Regions from separate parts of the Niveispirillum sp. CC-CTL257 genome, predicted to be linked through region 1. Evidence: riboswitches for the same ligand, from Rfam matches in the RefSeq annotation. Region 1 holds a riboswitch; the other holds the start of a gene.
What was found. Region 1 has a riboswitch for glycine ahead of gcvT (glycine cleavage system aminomethyltransferase GcvT). Riboswitches for the same ligand answer to the same signal wherever they lie in the genome.
Positions count from the first base shown of each region.

Region 1 (5,127 bases):
GGTTATGCTTCATCGTGCACGACCCCAGCGGGTACATGGTCGTGTCGATGGCAAAGTTCTTTTGGCTCAGACGCGTGTAATGGCGCACCACGTCCGGCTCCGCCAGTTGCGGCAGGCCGACACCGGCGCGGGGGGACAGGCCGCCCAGGCGGGTTGTGGTCGTCACCGGTTCCGGCAGGTCAACGCCCACGGCACCCGGATTGTCCAGTTCGAAGATCAGCGCTTCTTCCTGCTGCAGCGCCTTGTTGCCGGTGAAGGTGACAAGGTCACCTGTGACGGACACGGAATGGGGGGTGCTGTCGCGACCCTGGCTGTTCATGGCCATCAGAGAACCTCCTCCAGGCCGCGCACCAGCGCGTCCATATCTTCCACGCTGTTGATCTCCGTCGCGGCGATCAGCAGCAGATCATCCAGCCCTTCCACATCCGGATAAAGGCGGCTGACCGGTACGCCGGCCAGGATGTCCTTCGCCGCCAGCTTGGACACGACCTTGGCCGCTTTCTTGGGCAGCTTCACCGTGAACTCGTTGAAGAACCCGTCATTGACGACGCTGACGCCCTTCACGGCGGACAGCTTGTCAGCCAGCGTCACGGCATTGGCGTGGTTGATGCGGGCCAACTGCACCAGCCCCTGTTCGCCCAACAGCGACAGGTGGATGGTGAAGGCCAGCGCGCAGAGGCCGGAGTTGGTGCAGATGTTCGACGTCGCCTTTTCGCGGCGGATATGCTGCTCACGCGTCGACAGGGTCAGCACGAAACCGCGCTTGCCATCAGCATCCACCGTCTGACCGCACAGGCGGCCCGGCATCTGGCGCACATACTTGTCGCGTGTGGCGAACAGGCCCACATAAGGCCCGCCGAAATTCAGGCCATTGCCGATCGACTGGCCTTCGCAGACCACGATGTCGGCCCCCATGGAACCGGGGGAGGGCAGCAGGCCCAGCGACACAACCTCCGTCACTACCACGATGACCATCACGCCCTTGGCGTGGGCGGCATCGCAGAGCGCGGTGAAGTCGCGCAGATGGCCGAACAGCGACGGGGTCTGAACCACGACGCAGGAGGTCTCTGTGTCCAGCAATGCGGCCAGATCCTCAGCATTCTTCCAATCCGGGGCCTGGGCGCGGATATCCATGCCCATGACGCCACAGGTGGTTTCCACCACCTCGCGGTAATGCGGGTGCAGGCCGCCGGACAGGATGACCTTGTTGCGCTTGTTCACGCGGGCTGCCATCAGGACGGCTTCGGCCGTACCCGTCGCCCCGTCATACATGGAGGCGTTGGCCACATCCATGCCGGTCAGCAGCGCCACCTGCGTCTGGAATTCAAACAGGTACTGCAAAGTGCCCTGGGTCACTTCCGGCTGATACGGCGTATAGCTGGTCAGGAACTCACCGCGCAGCAGCATCTGATCGACCGAGGCGGGGACATGGTGCTTGTAGGCACCGGCCCCGACAAAGAACGGCACGGACGACGCCGTGACATTCTTGGCGGCCAGGCGCGATAGGTGGCGTTCCACCGCCAGCTCACCCATATGGTCGGGCAGGCCCGCGATCTTTCCCGGCAGCTTGGCATGGTCGGGAACGTCACGGAACAGGGCATCCACACTGTCCACCCCGATGGTGGCCAGCATGGATGAACGGTCGGCATTGGTCAGCGGCAGGTAACGCATCACAGCCCCTCGGTGAAGGACTTGTAGGCGGCCTCGTCCATCAGCGCCTCGAACTGCGCCATGTCCTTGATGGACATCTTGAAGAACCAGCCATCGGTCTCCGGTGCGGTGTTGACCAGCGAGGGATCGTCACCCAGGGCCCCATTGCCCTCCAGAACCGTACCATCGACGGGGGCATAGATTTCCGAAGCGGCCTTCACCGATTCGACCACGGCGGCGTCCTTGCCCTGCTCCAGCACCTTGCCGGCATCCGGCACCTCGACGAACACCACATCGCCCAGCGCATTCTGGGCATAGTCGGTGATGCCGACGGTGGCGATGCCGCCGTCCAGCTTGATCCACTCATGGTCCTTGGTGAAACGGATGGTCATGGGTCGGTCTTTCGATTGGAGGTAACGTGAGGGAGAGGGCTCAGCCCTTGAAATAACGGTGCGGCGCAAAGGGCAGTGCGGCCACCTTGGCCGGCAGCGCCTTGCCGCGCACGATCAACTGGACCGGGGTCCCGACGGCGGCGGAACCGGCATCGACATAGCCCATGGCGACCGGGCCGCCGACGGTGGGGCCGAAGCCGCCGCTGGTGATTTCCCCGATGCGGTTGCCGGACAGGTCCTGGATTTCGGTATGTTCGCGGGCGGGGGCCTTGCCTTCCGGCAGGATGCCCACTCGGCGGCGGGAAGGGCCGCTGGCCAGTTGCGCCTGCACCACGGCAGCACCGGGGAAGCCGCCTTCCGTGCGGCGGCGCTTGGAAATGGTCCAGTTCAGGGCGGCTTCAATCGGGCTGGTGGTCGTGTCAATGTCATGGCCGTAAAGGCAGAGGCCAGCCTCCAGACGCAGCGAATCGCGCGCCCCCAGACCGATGGCCTCGACGCCCTCTTGGGCCAGGATCAGGCGGGCCAGCCTTTCAGCATCGGTGGCACCCACGCTGATTTCGTACCCGTCCTCGCCGGTGTAACCCGACCGGCTGATCTGCACGGCGATGTCGTCGATCACGGCAGTGCGCGCACTCATAAAACTCATGCTGGCCGCTTCCGGCAGCAGGCGGGCCATGACGGATGCGGCCTCCGGGCCTTGCAGCGCCAGAAGGCCGGCATCATCGCCCAGATATTCCAGGCTGATATCGGTCGACAGCTTGGTCTTCAGATGCGCCAAGTCGTCCGCTTTGCAGCCGGCATTGATCACCACATACAGGTGATCCTCGAACCGGGTGACCATCAGGTCATCCAGGATGCCGGCTTCATCATTGGTGAACATGGTGTAGCGGATGCGGCCCGGCGCCAGGGCGGCGATATCGCCCGGCACCAGCGCTTCCAGCGCCTGGATGACGGCGTCGATGCTGGCACCCCGCAGACGGACCTGCCCCATATGGGACACATCGAACAGGCCGGCGCGGGCGCGCGTATGCAGATGTTCCTTCAGCACGCCCAGCGGATACTGCACCGGCATGTCGTAGCCGGCGAACGGCACCATCTTGGCGCCCAATTCCACATGAAGGTCATAAAGCGGCGTGCGCAGCAGGCTGGTGTCACCCAAGGTGGGGCACTCCCATCAGGACAGGTTTCACCCGTCACGGGGATCGTCCCCGCGGCGGTTGCCCCCCTCTGTCCTGGCCCCTGAGAGATTCGCGTCGCCATTCGGCGTCCACTTACTCCGTCGGTGGGCTGTCGGCCCGGTGAACCCGAGCCCGCCTGCTTTCCAGATGTGCCTACCCTTCGCGGTCCTTTTGCCTGAGAGTTTCCGGGGGCGGTTGCTCCTTCGGCGCTGGCTCCTGTCACCAGGAACCAGTCTCTCCCGCATGGGGTCGTCGGCTGATCGGCGACAAACTACGCTTTGCGCCGCCGCTGTCAATGCAAAGTCGCGCAGGCGTGACCCCACGCGATGTGCTTACCGGCCTTCGTTGGAATTCCGGTTGGCGGCCACTTGCTCCGGCGTCAGTTGGAACCCGACCAGCACTTCATACCAGCGGGCATCCATGGTCTTCGGCACGGGGATCACCTGGGTCAGGGTCTCCTGCGTGTCGGTGCCCAGGGCGACGCTGGTGGTGAAGGTCTTCTTGGACAGGATGTTGCGGTTCGGGTCGGTGACGGCCACGAAATAGGTGACGGGGATGGAACCGCCCGCCACACCTTCATTGGCACGGCCCGTGATCATGACGCTGGCGGCGATGGTGACGGACGTGTCGTCATAGCCGCAATTGGCCAGGATGCCAGACAGGATAGCCACACCCTGATCGGTGCGCAGGGTGCCGGCATCGCGCAGCACGCCGACATTGGGGCAGCCGGCGACCATATGGTCATTCTCGGCACAACCGGCCAGCGCCAGCATACCCATGCCGGCAAGGGCGGCCAGGGTCATGCGGCGGGCTGCTTTCCTGGCATGCAGAACCGGGCTATGGTTGGGCCGGGTGGTCATCATGGGGCTGGTCATCAAACGTCCGTTCACTTCCATATCACCGGGACATGAATGGGCGGCGACCATGTCATAAGAATGGCACCTTCCCACACGCCGGGTTGCGACAATATAGGTGGGCATCCAGCCGCGCAAGCGTGGCACCCGGCACTGACACGTATCGACAGGGACACACCCATCACCATGGCCGACAATATCACCCCCCCCGCCGCGCTTCCGCCCCTGCATGTGCTGCTGGCGGCCCCGCGTGGTTTCTGTGCCGGGGTGGACCGGGCCATCCAGATCGTGGAAACCGCGCTGAAAAAATTCGGCGCCCCCGTCTATGTCCGGCATGAGATTGTGCATAACCGCTTCGTGGTGGAAAATCTGGAGGCGCAGGGGGCGATTTTCGTCAAGGAACTGGACGAGGTGCCGGACGACCGGCCCGTCGTCTTCTCCGCCCATGGCGTGCCCAAGGCCATCCCGGCCGAGGCACAGCGCCGCAACATGATCTATGTCGATGCCACCTGCCCGCTCGTCTCCAAGGTGCACCGGGAGGCCGAACATCATCACGAGGCCGGGCGCACTGTCCTGCTGATCGGCCATGCCGGCCATCCGGAGGTGGTGGGCACCATCGGCCAGCTGCCCGAAGGGGCGGTGAAGCTGGTGGAAACGGTGGAGGATGTGGCTGGTCTGGTCATTGATGATCCCGATAATCTGGCATTCGCCACCCAAACCACCTTGTCGGTGGATGATACGGGTGCCATCGTCGATGCGCTGCGCGACCGCTTCCCTGCCATCTCCGGCCCGAAGCGGGAGGATATCTGCTACGCCACCACCAACCGACAGGGTGCGGTGAAGGCCATCGCCCCGCGCGCCGATGCCCTGCTGGTGCTAGGCGCGCCCAATTCGTCGAACTCCGTCCGGTTGGTGGAGGTGGCGCGCGCCCATGGCTGCACCCGTGCCATGCTGGTGCAACGTGCGGCCCAGATCGACTGGGACCGCCTGTCCAAGGTCCGCACCCTGGGCATCACGGCCGGTGCCTCCGCCCCGGAGGTGCTGGTGGATGAG
Region 1 is NZ_JCAJXE010000001.1:2,466,199-2,471,325, reverse strand. Features, by position in the region: gene gcvPB (aminomethyl-transferring glycine dehydrogenase subunit GcvPB) at 1-319, opposite strand, end outside; gene gcvPA (aminomethyl-transferring glycine dehydrogenase subunit GcvPA) at 325-1,671, opposite strand; gene gcvH (glycine cleavage system protein GcvH) at 1,671-2,042, opposite strand; gene gcvT (glycine cleavage system aminomethyltransferase GcvT) at 2,083-3,201, opposite strand; glycine riboswitch at 3,374-3,472, opposite strand; gene ABC729_RS11505 (hypothetical protein) at 3,553-4,095, opposite strand; gene ispH (4-hydroxy-3-methylbut-2-enyl diphosphate reductase) at 4,261-5,127, shown strand, end outside.

Region 2 (5,127 bases), 670 kb from region 1:
CAGTCGTGATAGAACATGTCCTTGCCCACGGCGTTGCGCGCCAGATACTCGTCATAAAGCAGGCTGCCCTTCTGCGCGATCAGGTTGGCCGAGTAATGGTAATCGCAGACGACACCGCAAGCACCGGTGCCGGAGAAGTCACTCCGCTCCCCCTGCGGCGGAGAGATGAACAGGCCGACGACATAGATACCCTGGCTGTTCAGCCGCTTATAGACATCCGAATACATGCCCACCACGTCGGACGCCCGCACCCCCTTGCGGTGGGATTTCAGCCAGGCCGGGTCCAGGCTTTCGATGCCCATCATGCAGAAGCGCAGGCCCGCCTTGGCGGCCAGCACCTCGAACCCCGGCGTCTTGGTAACCGTATCGCCGCGCAGGAAGCTGCCCCAGCGCATGTCCAGCCCCCGCTCCACCATACCTTCCAGCAGCTTGATCGTATGCCGGTGGTCGCCGCCGAAATTATCATCAGTGAAGATGAATTCCCGCACCCCCTTGGCATGCAAGGCCGTCAGTTCCTCCAGCACCCGCTCCACCGATTTGTAGCGCTGCTTGTAGTCCCAGAACTTGTTGATATTGCAGAAGTCGCAGCGCTGCGGACAGCCGCGGGAGATTTCGACCGCAGCCGCAAAGCCCTGACTCATGCCCATGCCATAGGGGGCGAAGTCAAACCGGCTCCAGTCCGGGACCGGCGCCTTGTTAATGTCGATCAGGGGGAGCTGCGCATTGGATTTCTGCGCCGCGCCATCGGCACCCTTCCACCACAGGTTCGGCACGTCGGACAGATCCACCTGCCAGCCCGTCAGATGCTGGATCAGGCGGCGGAAGGGGATCTCCCCCTCCTTCACCACAATATAATCGGCACCCAGCGCCAGCCAGCGTTCGGGCCAGGCGCTGGCATGGTTGCCACCCAGGATGATCTTGACCTTGGGGTTCAGTTCGCGGGCCAGACGGATGGTCATTTCCGTGTCCATGGCCTTCAGGGATGTCATTACGCTGATGCAGATGATGTCAGGTTTTGCCAGCCGGTGCTTATAGGCGGCAAAGGTCTCACGCGCCACATAGCCATCGAAAATCTCATAATCGATGGACAGGTCCGCGATGGAGGAAACCAGGATGGGATAGACCGCACTGGGCATCTTCACCATCTCGCCCAACGTATCGACGGGAATGGGCCAGCTGTCGATCAGGGTCTTGGGATGCAGGAACAGGATATCCAGCGTTTTCGGGCTGACCGGCGGCATCGGATCAGGCCCCCAGAAGGCAGCGGCCCGTTCCTCAGCAGCCAGTTTGCTGATCCCTTCCATGAATGCCCCCGTTAACCCTGTTTTCCATTGTGGAAGCCAGTACAACCGTGACCGGTCGCTTCGTCAAGCCACCTTGGTCATATGCCCTTCTCCCGACATGCGGAAAGGGGCATCGGGTCAGCAAACCATGCCCCGCCGGAAGCACTTGACCCGGACGGGCCAGTCAGGCCAGATCATCCCCACACCCATGCGGGAGAGCGCGGATAAAGCCGCCGCCGAAGGAGCAACCGCCCCGGAATCTCTCAGGCACCCGAACCGCATGGGGCCGATGACATCCGAAGAGTGGACGGGATGGCACCGCCGCCCGCCCCGCCGAAGGAGAAAGCCGCCGGTGCATGCCGCACCGATGGCGAAACTCTCAGGCCCAGATACGGATGGGGCATGCAACCAACCACCCATGCGGTGGGAAAGGAAAGCCATGCCTGCCACCTGCCAAACGCGACAACCCATGCGTGGGCTTTACCGACCACTTTCCAAACGCAGGGGTGCCGCACTATGCTCTCGGCGCGCCGGCGCCGTGCCGGATATGATCTGGCCCCATCAGGAAAGATTGACACGATGAGCGTTGCCGTGTTGGACAGCCCCTTGACCGCAAAGAGTCTCGTGACTCCGGATTTCTGGCTCGGGATGAATCCACGCCTGCACGTGGCGGATGGTCAGTTCCTGAGCACGTTCACGCCGTTCAACATCGATGCTGATCTGGCGAAGCGGGCACGCGAACTGGTTTTGCGTGAGGGGTACATCCATCTTCCGGGACCCATTCCCTGGGGGCTGCCCCTCGACGCGATGCGCGATGCGGTCGGTAACCTGAAAGGTGCCGGGCTGTCGCCGGTCTTCGCCTATGCCTATGACGAATTCTGGGTCATTTTCGCCAGACTGCATAACCTCATTCAGGCGATCCTGGGCGATGATTACATGATGTTGCCGGATTTCTGGGCTTGGCATGTGGACCCGCGCGCGGGCGAGGCTGGATGGTCGCCACACCGGGATAAGGGCCGCCAGTCGCTGTTTCCGGATGGCACACCCAAGAGCCTGACAATCTGGCTGCCATTGTCGAATGCCAATCCGCTCAACGGCTGCATGTATATGCTGCCTGCGGATCGGGATAAGACCTACAACACGGAAAATGAGCGGCAGTGGGCTCCGAACCTGCCGGATATTCGGGCGCTGCCTGCTACGGCCGGTGATATTTTCTGCTGGAATCAAGCCGTACTGCATTGGGGTGCGCGCAGTTCGCCGCGCGCGACAGAGCCTCGGGTCAGCATCGCCTTTGAGTTTCAGTTGACGAAGGTGGACCCCTTCAACCGCCCCCTGCTGCCGCCCATGACCGTCCCCGGGATGGAACGCCGTATCTCACTGATATGTAAGCAGATTCTGCAATACAAGCATATGTACCCTCTGTCGGCGGAGCTACAGGCTCTGGCGATGGAAAGGTTGAACATACAGTCCTGATCCAATCTCGCGCTCGGGTACGCCCGCGCCGGCCGGCATTTGCCGGGCCGGGCGGATACCTGCGCCCTTCTCCCGGAATGATCCATCATGACCATCAGCGTCTTCGACCTGTTCAAGATCGGCGTTGGGCCCAGCAGCTCGCACACGATGGGCCCCATGACGGCGGCCTTCCGCTTCACCGCCCGGCTGGCGGAAACGGGGTGGCTGGCCCATACCGACCGTGTCACCGTCACGCTCTATGCCTCGCTGGCACTGACGGGGCGTGGCCATGCCACCGACAGTGCTGCCATCACCGGTCTGGCAGGATTTCAGCCGGCCACGGTCGATCCCGACGCGGCAGAGGCGCTGGTCCGGTCGGTCACGGACAACCACCGCCTGCCACTGGGTGGGACACGGGAGATTGCGTTCGACCCTGAACGCGACATTGAATGGCGCGGGTCAGAACGCCTACCCTTTCACCCCAATGGCATGCTGCTGCGTGCCTTTGATGCCGACGGCACCCTGGTCGCCGCCCGCACCTATTATTCCATCGGCGGCGGCTTCGTCCTGGACGAGGATGAGGCGCGGCAGAACCAGGGCGATGGCGGCAGCGACGGCCCCACCCCGCCCCCGCATTATTACGAAACCGCCGATGGCCTGCTGTCCATCGCGGCGGAGACGGGGCTGTCGATCCCCGACATCATCTTGGCGAACGAGTGCGCGACGAAGCCGGAAGCAGAAGTACGCGCCGGCCTGGACGCCATCTGGTCCGCGATGGAGGCCTGCACCGACCGTGGCATGCGCCAGGACGGCCTTCTGCCCGGTGGGTTGAAGGTGAAACGCCGGGCCGGGCGCCTGCACCGCGATCTGGTGGCCCGTCAGGAACGCATGCTGACCGATCCTTTGTCCGTGCTGGACTGGATCAACCTCTGGGCCTTGGCCGTGAATGAGGAAAATGCCGCCGGCGGCAAGGTGGTGACGGCCCCCACCAACGGTGCGGCGGGCGTGGTGCCCGCGGTCCTGCGCTATTATGACCGGTTCTGTAATGGCAGCCGGGAGGGCCGCCACCGCTTCCTGCTGACCGCTGCCGCCATCGGTGGCCTCTACAAACGCAATGCCAGCATCTCGGCGGCCGAGGTCGGATGCCAGGGCGAAGTGGGTGTCGCCTGTTCCATGGCCGCCGGCGCCCTGGTCGCCGCCCTGGGCGGCACGGCGGCGCAGATCGAAAACGCCGCCGAGATCGGGATGGAGCACAATCTGGGCCTGACCTGTGACCCCATCGGCGGTCTGGTGCAGATCCCCTGCATCGAACGCAACGCCATGGGTGCCATCAAGGCCGTGGACGCCGCCCGTCTGGCCATGATGGGCGATGGTTCCCACCATGTCTCACTGGACCGCGTCATCGAAACCATGCGCCGTACCGGGGCGGATATGAGCGAGCATTACAAGGAAACCTCGCTGGGCGGCCTTGCCGTAAACGTCCCGGAATGCTGACTTTCCGCGTGGTTCCTGTTATGCTGTTCGCCTCAACGCTAAAACTGTACCTGCACGAATTCGGAACGCATGGCTTTCGGAGTTGGAGTGCCATGCGCCTCTGAAACACCCATCGATTTTGTGTTTCACTTGGTTGCGTAGCGCGGATCAAACCATGTCTGCCCTGAACTGATTCAGCACCCGTAGGTCAGGTCGAGCCGCAAGGCGAGCCCTGACAGGAAAGGCTTTCAATCCTTGTCTGTCAGGGCGAGGCTCACGCCTCGACCTGACAGACAATCGCAGGAATTCACAGCTTACGGCATTCGCAACGGGAACGCCGCGCTCTGAAACACTCATCGATTTCATGTTCCACAATGTTGCACAGGGTTAATTTTCCGGCGGTCCCGGTACCTGCACCCGGATGGCGGCGCTGGCGCGCTGGCCGGTGCTGTCCATGACGGTCAGGCGGGAAAAGCCGGGGCCGGCGGGACGCCAGAACCGGCTGTCATCGGGCAGCGGCACATTATCCGCGACCCAGCGGTAAGGCGGGCGACCGCCCGCTGCTGACAGGGAGACACCATCGGCGAGCGCCTCCACCTCCGCCCCATCGGGCGGGAATAGGATGCGCAGGCGTTCAGCGCGCTGGGATGCCGCCACCGGCCCACCCCCATCCAGGCGGGCCAGACCCGGCGGCGGTGTCGCCCGCAGCAGGGCATGATCGGGTTCCGGCAGGGGCCGCGCCGGCCCGTCGGGGGGCAGCAGGTCGAACCCCCGGAACAGCAGGGGGGCCGCCGCCTGCCGTCCCGCCGCACCGGGCCGGGGCGCACCATCGGCCCGGCCAACCCAGACGGCCACGGTGTAATCGCTGGATACACCGACGGTCCAGGCATCGCGAAAGCCAAAGGAGGTACCGGTCTTG
Region 2 is NZ_JCAJXE010000001.1:1,800,124-1,805,250, forward strand. Features, by position in the region: gene ABC729_RS08570 (B12-binding domain-containing radical SAM protein) at 1-1,304, opposite strand, end outside; glycine riboswitch at 1,485-1,572, shown strand; gene ABC729_RS08575 (phytanoyl-CoA dioxygenase family protein) at 1,686-2,756, shown strand; gene ABC729_RS08580 (L-serine ammonia-lyase) at 2,844-4,229, shown strand; gene pbpC (penicillin-binding protein 1C) at 4,596-5,127, opposite strand, start outside.
Region 2: another riboswitch for glycine. It lies ahead of ABC729_RS08575 (phytanoyl-CoA dioxygenase family protein); the one in region 1 lies ahead of gcvT (glycine cleavage system aminomethyltransferase GcvT).